DNA from 2 places in the Frankia sp. RB5 genome. Region 1 is predicted to be linked to the other one. Evidence: riboswitches for the same ligand, from Rfam matches in the RefSeq annotation. Region 1 holds a riboswitch; the other holds the start of a gene.
What was found. A riboswitch is a leader RNA that binds a small molecule or an ion and turns the genes downstream of it on or off. The one in region 1 is predicted to bind cyclic di-AMP.

Region 2: linked by a shared signal. The riboswitch ahead of AC6EXY_RS11200 (transglycosylase family protein) and the one ahead of AC6EXY_RS10405 (C40 family peptidase) in region 1 are both predicted to bind cyclic di-AMP.

What each region holds. Positions count from the first base shown of each region.
Region 1 covers NZ_JCBATA010000015.1:117,879-124,944, forward strand. The annotation lists gene AC6EXY_RS10375 (ferritin-like domain-containing protein) at 1-286, opposite strand, end outside; gene AC6EXY_RS10380 (hypothetical protein) at 495-779, shown strand; gene AC6EXY_RS10385 (hypothetical protein) at 782-1,525, opposite strand; gene AC6EXY_RS10390 (PLP-dependent cysteine synthase family protein) at 1,423-2,610, opposite strand; gene AC6EXY_RS10395 (hypothetical protein) at 2,825-3,253, opposite strand; gene AC6EXY_RS10400 (hypothetical protein) at 3,727-3,894, shown strand; gene AC6EXY_RS10405 (C40 family peptidase) at 4,165-5,127, opposite strand; cyclic di-AMP (ydaO/yuaA leader) riboswitch at 5,271-5,427, opposite strand; gene AC6EXY_RS10410 (M56 family metallopeptidase) at 5,660-6,586, opposite strand; gene AC6EXY_RS10415 (BlaI/MecI/CopY family transcriptional regulator) at 6,583-6,972, opposite strand.
Region 2 covers NZ_JCBATA010000017.1:49,462-56,527, forward strand. The annotation lists gene AC6EXY_RS11185 (adenylosuccinate synthase) at 1-1,040, opposite strand, end outside; gene AC6EXY_RS11190 (DUF3151 domain-containing protein) at 1,223-1,663, opposite strand; gene AC6EXY_RS11195 (transglycosylase family protein) at 1,724-2,449, opposite strand; gene AC6EXY_RS11200 (transglycosylase family protein) at 3,130-3,810, opposite strand; cyclic di-AMP (ydaO/yuaA leader) riboswitch at 3,818-4,032, opposite strand; gene fbaA (class II fructose-bisphosphate aldolase) at 5,136-6,173, opposite strand; gene AC6EXY_RS11210 (DedA family protein) at 6,520-7,066, shown strand, end outside.

The sequences.
Region 1 (7,066 bases):
CGGGAACCAGCTCCGGCGTCGCGATCTCGCCCTTGAGCGAGCCGCCGGTGGCGGTGTACATGTTACAGACGAGACCGAAATGAAGCATCTCCTGCGCCGCCACACCGCCGATGATGCTGCCGACACTGTCGCGATCCGTGCCGTCGACGATGGACCACTGAGCGCACAGGTACGGGGGAATGGTCGAGAATTCCAGGGCGATCGCGGTGCGCAGCGATGCCTGCAGCTCCTCGAGGGTGTTGATGCCGTTCTCGACCGTCTCGCGGATCATTCGCCGGAAGGACACAAGGCTTCCTCTCCGTGAGCATGGGGGGCTCCGCCGTCGTGCGCTGCCAGATTAGCGGCGGTCTCGGCCGGCGTTCGCGCAATTGGGGAATGCGCTGTTTTTCCGCGCCACGGCGAATGGCGGTTATGTCCGCTATCTTCCGTCATTCCTCGAGCGTGGCACTGCTCAGCCCCGAAGGCCCTTCGGCCACGGCGAGCGGGACCGGTGGATGCTCGGCCTTGCCGGCAAGGTGCTGGTCGTCGACGAGGTCCACGCCTACGACGCCTACATGCAGATGCTCCTCGCCCGGCTGCTGACCTGGCTCGGAGCCCTCGACGTCCCGGTCGTCCTGCTGTCGGCCACCCTGCCTGGCTCGGTCGCCCGCCGGCTGGTCCGCGCCTACCTGACCGGCGCAGGTCATCGCAACATCGACCCGGCGCCGGTCACCTACCCGGGCTGGCCGCCGAGGACCTGCCCGGCTGTCTCGGGATTGACAGGCTCCGGGACGCGGTAGGGCTACCGACGCGCCCCGGAGGCCATACGCTTCCGCCTCGGGGTGCGGAACGCAGACCTGGCGGCCTGACGGTCCGCCTGTGCCAGCCTTGCATTACGAAGGTAGGCCGCGAGTTCCGGGGGCAGGAGTGCGTCCTCCTCGTCCGGAGTGAGGAGCTCGCCCAGCGGATGATCCAGCCGCTCCTCGTCGATCCAAAAGGTGTTGCGCAACTTCGGCCGATCGAAGTCGTGGCCGCGCCACTCGCGGCGCACCGTCAGGAGGCCGGCATCCGTCAGCTCCGTCGTGGCCCGGGTCCAGGTTGCCGCCGACAGGCCATAGCGGTTCTTGTCGTGTCCACTAATCCACGGCGGGTCGTCCTCGTCATACCCGCCCTGGAGATCCAGAAGGACGAGCAGGAGCGCCACACCTGTAGCAGACAGGGTGGTGATCCACTCCCATATCCAGAACCCGACTGGCAGGCTCACGTAGCGGTTGCCAAAGGCCGGTCCGCTCCGGTCGCGGTACCGGCCGCCGTCGCCAGCCGGGCTTAGGAGCGTCACGGTCGGCTTGCCATCGGAGTGGCGTTCCAGCTCGATGAGGCGCGCGGCCCGCAGCCAGTCCAGAGCATCGTTGATCCGACGGGTACCGGCCTTGTCTGGATCGCTCAGTCCCAGGGCCCTGGCCCACGACCAGGGGTGGACGCCGCAGATGTCGTACGGATCGCGGGTGGCAAGCAGGGCCAGGCACAGATAGAGCTTGAGCCGCACCTCGCCCTCGCGCACCGGGTCCACCGGTCAACAGCCCGTTCGGACGGATGCTCAAGATGGTCGGGATCTTGGGCGGGCACCACACCCAACAGTCCGTGTTCGGCACAGAATCCGTCGTCGTAGACGGTGCTCCAATATCGCTGTGGACCGTCGGGAAAGATTGCCACGATGCGGGTGTCGTTCGGTTCGCGCCGCGCCAACCAGGAGGCCACCAGGGCGACCGCTCCGACGCTCCATCCACCACTGGCGAATCGTGCTGCCGCCAGCCGCCGGCATGCCCACGCCGCCTCGCCGGGCGCCAACCAGTGGACCTCGCTGAACTCCTGATAGGCGACGTTACGCGGAAAGATACTGCTCCCAAGACCCCGCATGAGCCGCGGTCCGTCTGGCTGCCCGAAGATCGTTGAACTGATCGTGTCGACTCCCACGAGGCGCAGATCCGGAAACATCTCGCGCAACACGCGCGACACCCCGGCGCTGTGACCTCCCGTGCCGACGCTGCACACCAGCACGTCCACCCAGCCGACCTGCTGTGCCACCTCTCGTGCCAGTCCTTCATAGGCCGCCACGTTGTCCGGGTTGTGGTACTGGTCTGGGCAGTACGCGCCGGAATGCTCGCCGAGCAGTGCCTGGACCCGGTCCCGCCGGGCCTGCTGCCAGCCCCCGGTCGGATGAGGCCGGTCGACGATCTCTAGTCGAGTGCCGTAGGCGGTCAGCAGGCGGTGCATGAGCGGTTCCAGGCCCGGATCGGTCACCAGGATGATCGGGTGGCCGTAGACGATTCCTGCCAGGGCCAAGCCGAGCCCCAGCGTGCCGCTGGTCGACTCGACTACCGCGCGGCCAGGAGCGAGTTCACCGCGTTCTCGGGCACAAGCCACCATGTGCAGGGCAGGCCGGTCCTTAATACCACCCGGATTGTGGCCCTCCAAATTCGCCCAGAACCCGCCAGCGCTACCGAAACAGACGTCGGGAATCCAAAGAACTGGCGTGTCGCCGACCACGCTCGCTGGGGAGTCCGCCATCGGCGGCGTACCAAGCGACTGACCCGGGATCGGGGGGATACGTGCAACAACGGTTTTCCGCATAGCGGATATCCTTCACAAGTAAGACCATCGCGAGATGATGGAATACCGAACGCATTCGTCGGTCGCGGTCCACATTTTCGCGCCCCCGTCAGAGGGCTGCGACGAGGAGCCGGCGCGGGGTCGGCAGGCCACCTGCTCAACTTCGGCGGCGGCGACCACGCGGGTCACAGCACGGAGGGGCGATCAGACGTTCGCACTCAAAGCGAGGCGAGTATCAGGTCCGCAGCACACACAGCTGTGCCAGCTGGCACGGGAGGCGGTCAGGAGCAACCGTCTGGAGTCGGGCGCGGGGACGGCCTGAAACGAACAAGACCAGGGCGGACAGCAGGAAGGCGGCTGCAGTCAACGCGAACACCGAACCCACAGCGGGGATCAAACCCGTGGCGCCCAAGAGAACCAGATCGGCGATCCGGTCGGGGCAATGAAATCCGCCATCATGATGGCTCTCTGTGCCCACCGCGGATGAAGCATGATGGTGTTCTCCCACGCTCACGAGGCTGGCGCCGCCCAGCGCCTCAAAGCCGCGCTCCGAGTGCTCCGCAGACCCGCACAGCGACGCCGAGAGTAGCATGCTCGCGAGCGCCGCGAGCAGGACAAGAGCCGTGGCGGTTCGCCATCCCAGCATCCTGTCGCGACTGGCCATCACAGCGTAAGGCTATCTCACCGAGAGAGAACGGCTAGCACTGTCAGGCCACCGGGCCCGGCCTGACCGCAAAGGCCACAGTTGTCGCCGCCTCAGAAGAGGTAGTCTAGACGTGGATAGCCTCCCCGGAGCTCGTCCAATGCATGGAAAACGTAGGCACCTGTGCACCTTCGCCACCGGCGCCGATTACCAATATAACTACTTTTCCTGAAAGTGGTAGACAGGCCATCGATGCCACCGGAAAGGGACAGCCATCAGCGCGAGTCGGCGGACCTGCTGCGGGTGGCCGCCCGTCGCGCACAGCCTGCCCGGTAGGATGGTGAGCGGGCCGAATGGATAGTGGTCGTCTTGGCTGAAGTAGAGTTCGCTCAGCGGCCTTCCGCCGGTGCCAGCTGGGATGTCCGGCCGCGCCGCGCCTCCTCGAAACGATCACAGTCCGGGTCGGTGGCGAACACCTCCTGAGTCGGCCGCTGGTGCAGGTCGAAGCGGCCGGCTTTCAGCTCGAACGGCGCGAACGGTGCAAGCGCGGAATCGTCAAACGGCTGGTGGCCCGCAAGCCGCAGGCGGACCAGGCCAACCCGACGGCCGTGCCGACTACCGACCTCGACGCCGACGCCGACGCCGACGCCGACGCCGAATGATGCGGGAGGTGGATCAGTACCTGTCTGCCGATCGTGTGCGGCGTCAGCGCCCCCGATTCGGCGATCGGTGAGGAAGAAGAAGCGCCTCACGTCACGGTGCACGGGTGGGCCGTGGCACGGCCACCGCGATTCCCCCTCGACACGCTGCTGTGCAGCTTCTCGTGAGGATCACGCGGTGGCCGTCTCACGTCACCGACCGGCATTCCGGCGAGTTGTCAGACGATCACGATCATAAACAGGGCGGTGAACTCCACGCGGCGTCCGGCCGTGTTACTGGTGGACGCGGCCTACGGAGTAGGACGACGTCCAGATTTTCTCAAGTTTCACCACGTCGCCGGACTTCGGTGCCACCCACATCTTCCCTCCGCCCGCATAGATTCCTTCATGATAAATGCCGCCGGGTGCACCGAAGAAAATAAGATCCCCGGGCTGTTCGGATCCCTGGGCGATGCGGGTGGTCGCTGCGTACTGCTGATCGGTGGTGCGGGGAAGTGTCTTGCCAAGTTGCCGGTAGATGTACTGCACCAGACCGGAGCAGTCGAAGCTGCTGGGCCCGGTCGCACCCCACACGTATGGTTTACCGGCCTGCAGCGACGCCAGATAGACTGCCTTCTCCCCGATACTCGTCGCCCCGGTGACGGCTCCGGCAGATGCGGGCTCGGGCTCGGGCTGGGGCAGGGCAACCGAGGTTCGCGTTGCGCCTCCGGACGTACGCGTTGGTGAGGTCGACGCCGCGGCCGGCTGCGGTTCGGGGCGAACCCGGACGATCGCTGGTCCGTATGTCGCGGCCCCGAACGAGTCGTTCCCGGTGAACAGGGCCCTGACGGACGTGGTGGTCAGGACCCTCGCGGTATAGCCGGCGTAGCCGCGCCCATCTGTCCGGAGAATCTTGAACGTCGTCCATCCCGTCGGGAACTGTGCCTGCACGAGGATGTCCTGGTTGGCCACCGCCCTGCCGGTGCCGTCAGTCAGCCGGAATCCGACATCGATCGGCTCCTCGGCGCCGACCGTCATGTCGGCGACGACGGGGGCGACTGTGGCCGACGCGCGTACGGTCGTGGTGGACGGAGTGGCCTGGCGCGGCACCAGCGCCGCCGGGGCCGCGGGGATGGTGGTCCTGCTTCCCACCGCGGCGCCGAGTGCGCCCGCGGCGGCGATCCTCGTCTCCCCGGTTTCCGGATCACCAGAGGAGTCCCCGTGGGTACTGGCCAGGGCGATGCCTGAGATCGCCATGGTGCCCGTCGTGATCGCGGCGACCGTCGCCCGGGCCGAGGTCCGTGCGAGCAGCGAACGGGCAGACGCGGAGGCGCGGTGTCGTCCCCGCCCTGATCCTGCGGGTTGGTCTTCGGAGGAGTAGATCTCGGCCGAATACACATGAGCCCTTTCCCGGGCGCCTACGAGGTGAGCTGTCGGGTTCGGGCGGGGAGCCCGGCCAGCACATCAAGGCAGCTGGCTTCACCCCAAGGACGCCTGCCGAGGCAGGACGCCCGGAGGAACGTGGTTCCCCCGCTCCTGTCCCGGCCGCGCGTGGAGGGGGCACCGGACCGGGGACAGGACTCGGCGTGCGGTCCGATGCTGCTAGGCGGAGACAAACTACCACTACACGGCATAGTAGACAGAAGTAGGCCGGGGTCGACGGGCGGGAGGGGTGACCACCTCGTGCCGGGACGGCCAGCCGGCCCGCTCTCCCCAGGAGGGATCATCTCGCCACCAGACGGGCGCGGAGCGTCGACCCACCGAGCCTGGTTCGGAGACCGTCGGGATCTCAGAGGCAGTGGTAGCCGAGGTCGCTCAGGGCGGGCATGGTGACGGCCGCGAGTGGTGTGAGGAGCAGCGCGGCGATCAGCAGCGCCCGCGCCGCGACGGCGGGGCCGCCAAGCGGCTCCCGCGCGGTGAGCAGGCGCAGGACCCGTTGGCGGACCGCGGTGCTTCCCATGCCCAGGGCGGACACGGGTGGGGCGGCGAGACGCAGGACGGCGTGGGCGACGGTGTGCCGGGGGCAGTGGCGGGTCGCGCCGTCGTCGGCGGCGAGTTCGACGAGCCGCCGCAGCTCGCCGGGCATGTCCTCGAAGAGGGGGACGGGCCCGAACGCGCGGTCGAGGATCGCGGCGCCGGTCAGGATGAGGTGGTGCCGGCCGCGCAGATGGGTCCGCTCGTGGGCGATCACCGCGTGGAGCTCGCCGGGCGGCAGGGCGTGCAGCGCTCCCGCGGTCAGGACGACGGTGGCGTCCCTTCCCGGCAGGCAGAACGCGCTGGGTTGGGGGTGGTCGAGGACGAAGACGTCCAGCGCCGGGTGGAAGCGGCCGACGAGGCGGATCTCGCGGCGGTGGCGGCGCCGCACCCGGCGCTGCAGGACAGTGACGGCTACGATGGCGTACCCGAGCCGCAGCGCCACGCCGAGGACGCCGGCGGCGCCCACCGCCTGCGGCACTGTCCAGGTGGGTACGGGCAGCTGATGGTCCGCCCAGTCGCACCACTGCACCAGCAGGACAAGCAGATCACCGAGAGCGTGAACGGGCACGACCAGCAGGAGCGGCGCGAGGATCACGGTAGCGACGGCGGATGCCGCCGCGGCGAGCCACATGCTGATCGCCAGCCGGGGCGCGCGGGACGTCCACGAGGCCGCGGACAGCGGGCGCGGGAGTCCGACCGTGACGAGCAGGGCGTAGGCGATCAGCCCGGTGGAAATCACGCCGGCGGCGTCCTCTCACTGCCCGGCGTCCGCTGGCTCTCGTGCCACTGCACGGCGCCGCGCAACGTCTCGTACTCCGCCGGGTTCATGGTCTCGACGAAGTGCAGCAGCGCCAGGCCCCGGTCCTCGGCCCCCGAGAGCACCTCGCTCATCATCCGGGCCGTGTACGCGCTGCGGCTCAGCGCCGGCTGATAGAGATACGACCTCCCCGACCGCTCCCGGGTCAGCCAGCCCTTGCGGTACAGCCGGTCCATCACGGTCATCACCGTCGTGTAGGCCAGCGGCCGGTCGAGCAGCCCCCGGACGTCCCGCACGGCCACCGGCTCCCGGGCCGACCACACCCGATCCATGATCTCGGCCTCCAGATCACCGAGCTGTTCCACCACGCCCGTTCCTCTCCCGTCCGCACGTCCCATCCCACCCGCACGGCAGCGATCCGCTACGCCGACGCCCGAGCCCGCACCAGAAAGCGCAATCCGC
Region 2 (7,066 bases), on a different contig from region 1:
TCGTAGCCGACGCAGATCGGCACCCGGTCGAAGCCGGACAGCACGTCCAGCTTGGTGAGGAACAGGTCGGTCACGCCGTTGACCCGCACGGCGTAGCGGGCGATCACCGCGTCGAACCAGCCGGTGCGCCGGGAGCGGCCGGTCGTCACGCCGAACTCGCCGCCGATGCGGCGCAGCTCCTCGCCGACCTTGTCGTCGAGCTCGGTGGGGAAGGGCCCCGCGCCCACCCGGGTGGTGTACGCCTTGATGATGCCGATCACCCGATTGATCTTCGTGGGGCCGATGCCGGCGCCGGTCGCCGCGTAGCCGGCGGTCGGGTTCGACGAGGTCACGAACGGGTAGGTGCCGTGGTCGACGTCGAGCAGCGTGCCCTGCGAGCCCTCCAGCAACACGACCTGGCCGGAGCGCAGCGCCTTGTCCAGGACCAGGCCGGTGTCGGCGATGTGCGGGCCGAGGCGCTTGGCGTAACCGGCGTACTCCTCGCACACCTCGTCGAGCTCGATCCGGCGCCGGTTGTAGACCTTCGCCAGGACCTGGTTCTTCTCCCGCAGCACGAGTTCGAGCTTCTTGCGGAAGATGCCCGGGTCGAGCAGGTCCTGCACCCGGATGCCGGTGCGAGCGACCTTGTCCCCGTAGGTCGGGCCGATGCCGCGGCCGGTGGTGCCGATGCGGGACTTGCCGAGGTAACGCTCGATCACCCGGTCCAGCGCCCGGTGGTGCGGCATGATCAGATGCGCGTTGGCGCTGATCAGCAGCCGGGACACGTCGATCCCGCGGGCGGCCAGCCCGTCCATCTCGCTGAGCAGGACGCCCGGGTCGATGACGACGCCGTTGCCGATCACCGGCACGCAGTCGGCGCGCAGGATGCCACTGGGAATCAGGTGCAGCGCGTAGTGCTCCTCCCCGATGACCACCGTGTGACCGGCGTTGTTGCCGCCCTGGTAACGGACGACGTAGTCGACGGCGCCGCCGAGGAGGTCGGTCGCCTTTCCTTTTCCCTCGTCGCCCCACTGGGCGCCGATGAGGACTAGAGCAGGCACCGGGCGAGGTTACTAGGGATGACCGCCGGGTGTGGCCGGTGCGCGGATCCTTGTGCGTACGCAGCCGCAGGCCGGACCGCCTTGCTCACGCTGAGCCCGGGTTGCGGTCACTCACCGCGGCAACGGTCACGCCGCGCGGCGGCCTTCGCGCGCCCACGTGGCGCGGGTCGCCGAAGGCGTCCTCAGGCGTCGAGGCCGAGTTCGCGGGCCGCGGCCGGATCGCTGTCGGCCAGGAAGGCACGGCAGCGGTCGGCCTCCTCGGACTCGCCGATGGCGCCGGCGGCCCGGGCGAGCGCGGCGAGCGCGCGCAGGAAGCCGCGGTTCGGCTCGTGCGACCAGGGGATCGGGCCGGTGCCCCGCCAGCCGGCCCGGCGCAGCGCGTCGAGCCCGCGGTGATAGCCCGTGCGCGCGTACGCGTAGGCCTCGACGGGACGGTCCGCTTCCAGCGCCTGCTCGGCGAGCGCGGCCCAGGGTGCGCTCAGCGCCGGCGCCGCCGCGGCGACGCTCACCGGCGCCTCGCCCGCCGCGAGCGCGCCGGTGGCCGTGGCGTCCGAGGGCAGCAGCGTCGGGGGTGGCCCGGAGAACAGGTTGCGGCCCTGGCCAGGCTCGGACGACGTCGTCATGGGGTCATCCTGCCGCATGGGCGGTGACGGGCCGCATCGGGGGCGTCCCGTGCGGTGCCGTCAGGAGCGGACGCTGGCGTTCCAGAGGCTCTGGCCCACGGCGCCGGGCTGGCCGTCGTCGACCCGGGTCAGGTACCCGTAGAGCGCGGCGATGCCCTGCGACTGCGGGCCGAACTTGCCGTCGACGGTGAGCACGAAGCCCTTGTTGCGCATCGCGGCCTGCCAGACGAACGCGTCCGGGCGGACGTCGTCGCCGTACTGGGCGGACAGGACGGTGCCCTTGTAGGAGTTGTCGCCCATCTCCTGGCGGGCGCGATCCAGCGTCATCGGCGGCTCGGCCGGAGTGATGGCCTGCTCGATGACGTCGCCGCCCGAGCCGACGGAGGCCGGACCATTGTTGACGAGGCCCATCTTGCGAGAACAGGACGGCCAGGGCGACCAGCCTCGGGAGTTGTACAGCTTGGCGGCGGCCGCGTCCTGGGTGGCCGGCGCTGCCTGGTGCGGGAGGCCGGAGTAGCCGAGCCCGTGCCATGTCTGGGAGTCGAACTGGTAGGCACCGTAGAACCCGTTGCCGGTGTTGATGGAGTAGTTGCCGCCGGACTCACACTGTCGGAGCTTCGAGAAGTCATCCGCGGTGGCGGCCCCGGCGGGGGCCGCGGCGACCGTGCTGACCGCGAGCCCGCTGCCGACGATGGCCGTCACCGCACCGGTGGTGCGCAGAATGCGGCTCGCGGCCGAAGGAGCCTGCGGAGCCCGGTGTCTGCCTCCACGCCGACCTGACGGCATGCCAGTCCAATCCCGTTCGCCTGCGGGGTGAGCTGTCGGGTGCGGGCTGGGATGGCCCGGCCGGACCGGCCGCGGGTCTTCGGTGGCGGGATAACGATCTCCCCATCGAAAACGCTGGGTCGAGCCGACTTAACCCCGAGGACGTCCGAGGACGTCCGGATGGTGGGTCCCCCACTCCTGCCCTCTGCGGTGCGTTCTCGTGCGAGCCGCCTGGCCGGTGGGCAGGACTCGGCGTCCGTCCGGGCAGCCTCGCCGGGATGGCGAGTGATCGGCACTCTAGCGATACCGGCGCAGGGCACGCAAACCGGGGTGGTTCGGAGTAACCAGATGGGACGCGCAAACTGCGGGGCCCGGGGGTGCCGCCCCGCCGGGCGGCGCGGGTGTGCCCGGCGGCGCCGGCGGGCACGGGGTGGAGCGGGAGTGGCGCGGGTGCCGGCGTCGGGCAGGTGACGCCGGCCCGACCGGCCCGTTTCTCCACATGGCGCTGCGCTGCGCCGGGCGGCGGCGTGGGCCGGTCGGTTCGAGCGGAAGTGCCCCCCTGCCCGGTGCACCGGGTGGGGAACGTCGGTCCGGGGCCAGGACGCGCGTCCCCGCGTCGGCGGCCGGGTGGACCTGATGGATGGGGTGCCGCCCGGCGGCGCGCCGACCGGTCGAACGGGCGCGCTCGCGTGGCGTGGGACTCAGCCGAAGGTGGCGTGCCAGGTCGCCGGGCCGACGATGCCGTCGACGTGAAGACCCTTGGCGGTCTGCAGGGCGCGGGCGGCGGCGGCGGAACGTGGGCCGTAGTGGCCGTCCACGGCGATCGGATAGCCCAGCTGGCTCATCCGGGTCTGCCAGGCGCTCACGTCGGCGCGGTTCTGGCGGACCAGCGCGGTGGTGAGGTTGCGGGTGAAGTTCGGGCTGGTCGCCGCCGCGGGGGCCACGGTGAGCCCGCTGCGCTGCGCCGAGCGGGAGGCCTGCGCCGCGCCGCCCGAGGACGATCCACCCGCGAGCTGGTCGGCGCCCATGCCACGGCCGCAGACCGGCCACTGCCCGAAGCCGGAGCGCTGGGCGAGGCGCAGCGCGGCCTCGTCCTGGACGGCCGGCGCCGCCTGGTGCGGCAGCCCGGAGTAGCCCAGGCTGCGCCAGGTGCCGGCCGAGAACTGGTAGGCACCGTAGTAGCTGTTTCCGGTGTTCGTCGTGTAGTCACCGCCGGACTCGCACTGCCGCAAACCTGCCCAGGTGGTGGCGGCCTCCGCCGGCTGGCTGACGACGATGGAGCCGCCTACCGCCGCCGCGAGGACCGGAGCCACCATGAGGGCCCTCGTCCGGAGGCGGGTTCCGGCGCTCCATTGTCGGCCACTGGTACGTGCGTCGGACATGTGTTTGTGGTCCTTCCCCACGCCTGCGAGGTGAGCTGTCGGATTCGGGCTGGGAACTGCCCGGCCATGCCAGGGATTTCCTGGGGACGTGTGGTCGCACCGAATCACGGTCCGGTGCCCGTCGCTCACGGCTTCACCCCGAGAGCATCGAATCCTTTCGATGCTCGGAGATGGTTCCCCCGTTCCTGCCGCCTGTGGGTGAGAAATCGTCGACCGGGGGCAGGATTCGGCGTGCCGCCCGACGAATGCCGCACGTTGTTGAGCGGCACGGCGAAGACCATAACCACGCCGCCCGGCGAGTCGCCAAGCATTGAATAGGGCGCGTGAAAAAGAGCACAGTCGGCGCGCCTGCTTGAGGGGGCCATGGTGCGGCTGGTATCGCGCGTGCGCGCCCGCTCATCAACCTGGCGGCATGGCGGAGAGTGGCATTTGTACGCGCCTGATCACCCTGCTTGCCGATGGGTTATGACAAGCGGAGCGTGGTGAAGCGCACTGAATGCGTGACATGGAGGTGCTGGTGCTTGCTGGGGTCCGCGACGGCTTCTGGGAGAGATGACCCGTTACGTCGCTTCGTCCCGTTCAGCCTACCTGTGTGAGAAAAGCAACGGAAATCGGGTCGCTACTTACATTGGTGTCGTTTGGCGACCCCCTGTGTCCAGCTGAGTGCACACAGTGGCATCGGGCGCAGGAGGTGCGGGGATAGGACCAGATGCCCTCCTTGGGAGTCCGATGGTCCTGTGGGCGGAACGTCTGGGACGTGACGGTTGATCTGCAGGAAACGTGCTGGTCATGAGCGTGAACCGCCATCGGACCCGGAGTGGACCACTCGGCGAGAAACAGTGGTCCCCCAGTCGCGGCGTGCGGCTGGGGGACCGAGAGGGGCGCGCATCATATGGGACGCCGGCAGGTTCCGGGGCGTGGCGAACGGGGTCCGATGTCCGTTACGTGTGGGCTGACCGGGTGCGGGACGGGCGTCCCGCCGGGAGAACCCGGGCGGGCCCCGAATCGGCGCAGGGAACGCGAGAAGCGGTCCGTGCGCCCATCGGCGGCCGGCGTGTGGGGGTGGCCCGGCGAAATGCTCGTCCCGCGTCAGGCCGACCTGGCCTGACGCGGTCGGATCGGTCCGGACGGTGAACCCGGTGGCCTCCCGGCGGGGGACGGCCGGCCGGGCGGCCGACGGTCCTCCTCCGGGTCGTGACGGTTCCGATGGTTCATGTCCGGCGAGTGCCAGGGAGCGCGTGGCGTCGGAGTCTTCCCGCGCCCGCGCCTCCCGTCCCGGTGGTGTGTCTTCCGGGGACTGTGCCTTCCGGTGTCTTCCGGTGCCTCTAGGCCTTGCCGAGTGCGCGCCCGGCCGAGCGGAGGTCCTCGCAGGCCTGCGCCACGCGGTCCGCCATGCCCTTTTCAGCGAGCTTTCCGTAGGTGCGCGGGTCGTACGCCTTCTTCACGCCGACCTCGCCGTCCACCTTGAGAACACCGTCGTAGTTCCTGAAGGTGTGGTCCACGATGGGGCGAGTAAATGCGTACTGGGTGTCGGTGTCCACGTTCATCTTGACGACGCCGTAGTCCAGTGTTTCCCGGATCTCGCTGAGGTCCGAGCCGCTGCCGCCGTGGAAGACGAGGTCGAACGGCTTCGCCCCGGCCGGCAGGCCGAGCTTCTGGGCGACGTGCTCCTGGCCGTCGCGCAGAATCGTCGGCCGGAGTTTCACGTTGCCCGGCTTGTAGACGCCGTGCACGTTGCCGAACGTGGCGGCCAGCAGGTAGCGGCCCTTGTCCCCGGAGCCGAGGACCTCGGCCGTCCGCCACATGTCACCGGGCGTGGTGTAGAGCTTCTCGTCGATCGCGCCGACGACGCCGTCCTCCTCGCCGCCGACGACACCGATCTCGACCTCGAGGACGATGCGCGCGGCGGTCGCGTCGGCGAGCAGCTCCTCGGCGATCTTGAGGTTCTCCTCGAGCTCCACCGCGGAGCCGTCCCACATGTGCGACTGGAACAGCGGGTCGCGGCCGGCGGCGACGCGATCCTTCGAGATGGCGATCAGCGGCCGGATGTAGGTGTCGAGCTTGTCGGCCGGGCAGTGGTCGGTGTGCAGGGCGATGTTGACCGGGTAGGCCTTCGCCACGTGGTGGGCGAACTCGGCCAGCGCCTCGGCACCGAGCACCATGTTCTTCACCGTGGAACCGGACAGGTACTCGGCACCGCCGGTGGACACCTGCACGATGCCGTCGCTGCCCGCCTCGGCGAATCCCCGCAGGGCGGCGTTCAGGGTCTGCGACGACGTGACGTTGATCGCGGGATAGGCGAAGGACTCCGACTTCGCCCGGTCGAGCATTTCGGCGTAGATCTCTGGCGTGGCGATGGGCATCGTGGGGCTCCTTGTCGAAGCTGTCGGGGCGCCGATCAGCCATGTACGGCGGCGCAGTACAACCCGATCGGGCCGAAGCCCGCCGTCGGACTGTTGGTGGGCGAAGGGTATGACGGCCGGCGTCGTTCGGGTGCTCGGATGCGGCGGACGTCGCCGGGCAATCTGCCGGCACCGCGCCGAGCCGCCGGTCACGGACCCATGACCCGGCGGGGTGGCCCGCGGGGAGCATGCCGGGGATGGCCCGTCGTGGCCGGCCCGGCTCCGGCGGGGCGTGGTCCGTGACCGCGTCGCGGCGCGGCGGTGATCCCCGCACGGACGGATCGCCCGGCACACTGGAGGGGTGGATGTGGCCAGCCTGTCCGGGACGACCCTCTACGCCGTACTGTTCGCGGTGATCTTCATCGAGAGCGGGGTCCTGGTCGGCTTCTGGCTGCCCGGGGACACGATCCTGTTCGCCGCCGGCCTGGTCGCGGCGGACGGTGACGCCGGCGTCTCCATCTACGTCCTGTGCGTCGGGGTCGCCATCGCCGCGAGCCTCGGTGCGATGGCGGGCTACTACACCGGGGTTCGGCTGGGCCGGCCCTACCTGGAGCGGCGGCATGCCTCCGCCCTGGCCCGCACGGAGCAGTTCTACGGGCGGTACGGCTCGGTCACCCTCATCGTCGCGCGCTTCGTGCCCTGGGCGCGTACCTTCGCCCCGGTACTCGCCGGAGCGGTGGCGATGCCGTGGTACCGCTTCCTCGCCGCGGTCGTGTCCGGTGCGCTGGTCTGGGGTACCGGCCTGATCCTGCTGGGCTACCTGGCGTCGGCGATCCCCGGGCTGCGTGACGCCGCCGGCTGGCTCGCCGCGGTGGTGGTGGTCGTCTCCGTCGTGGCCGGAGTGGGCGGTGAGC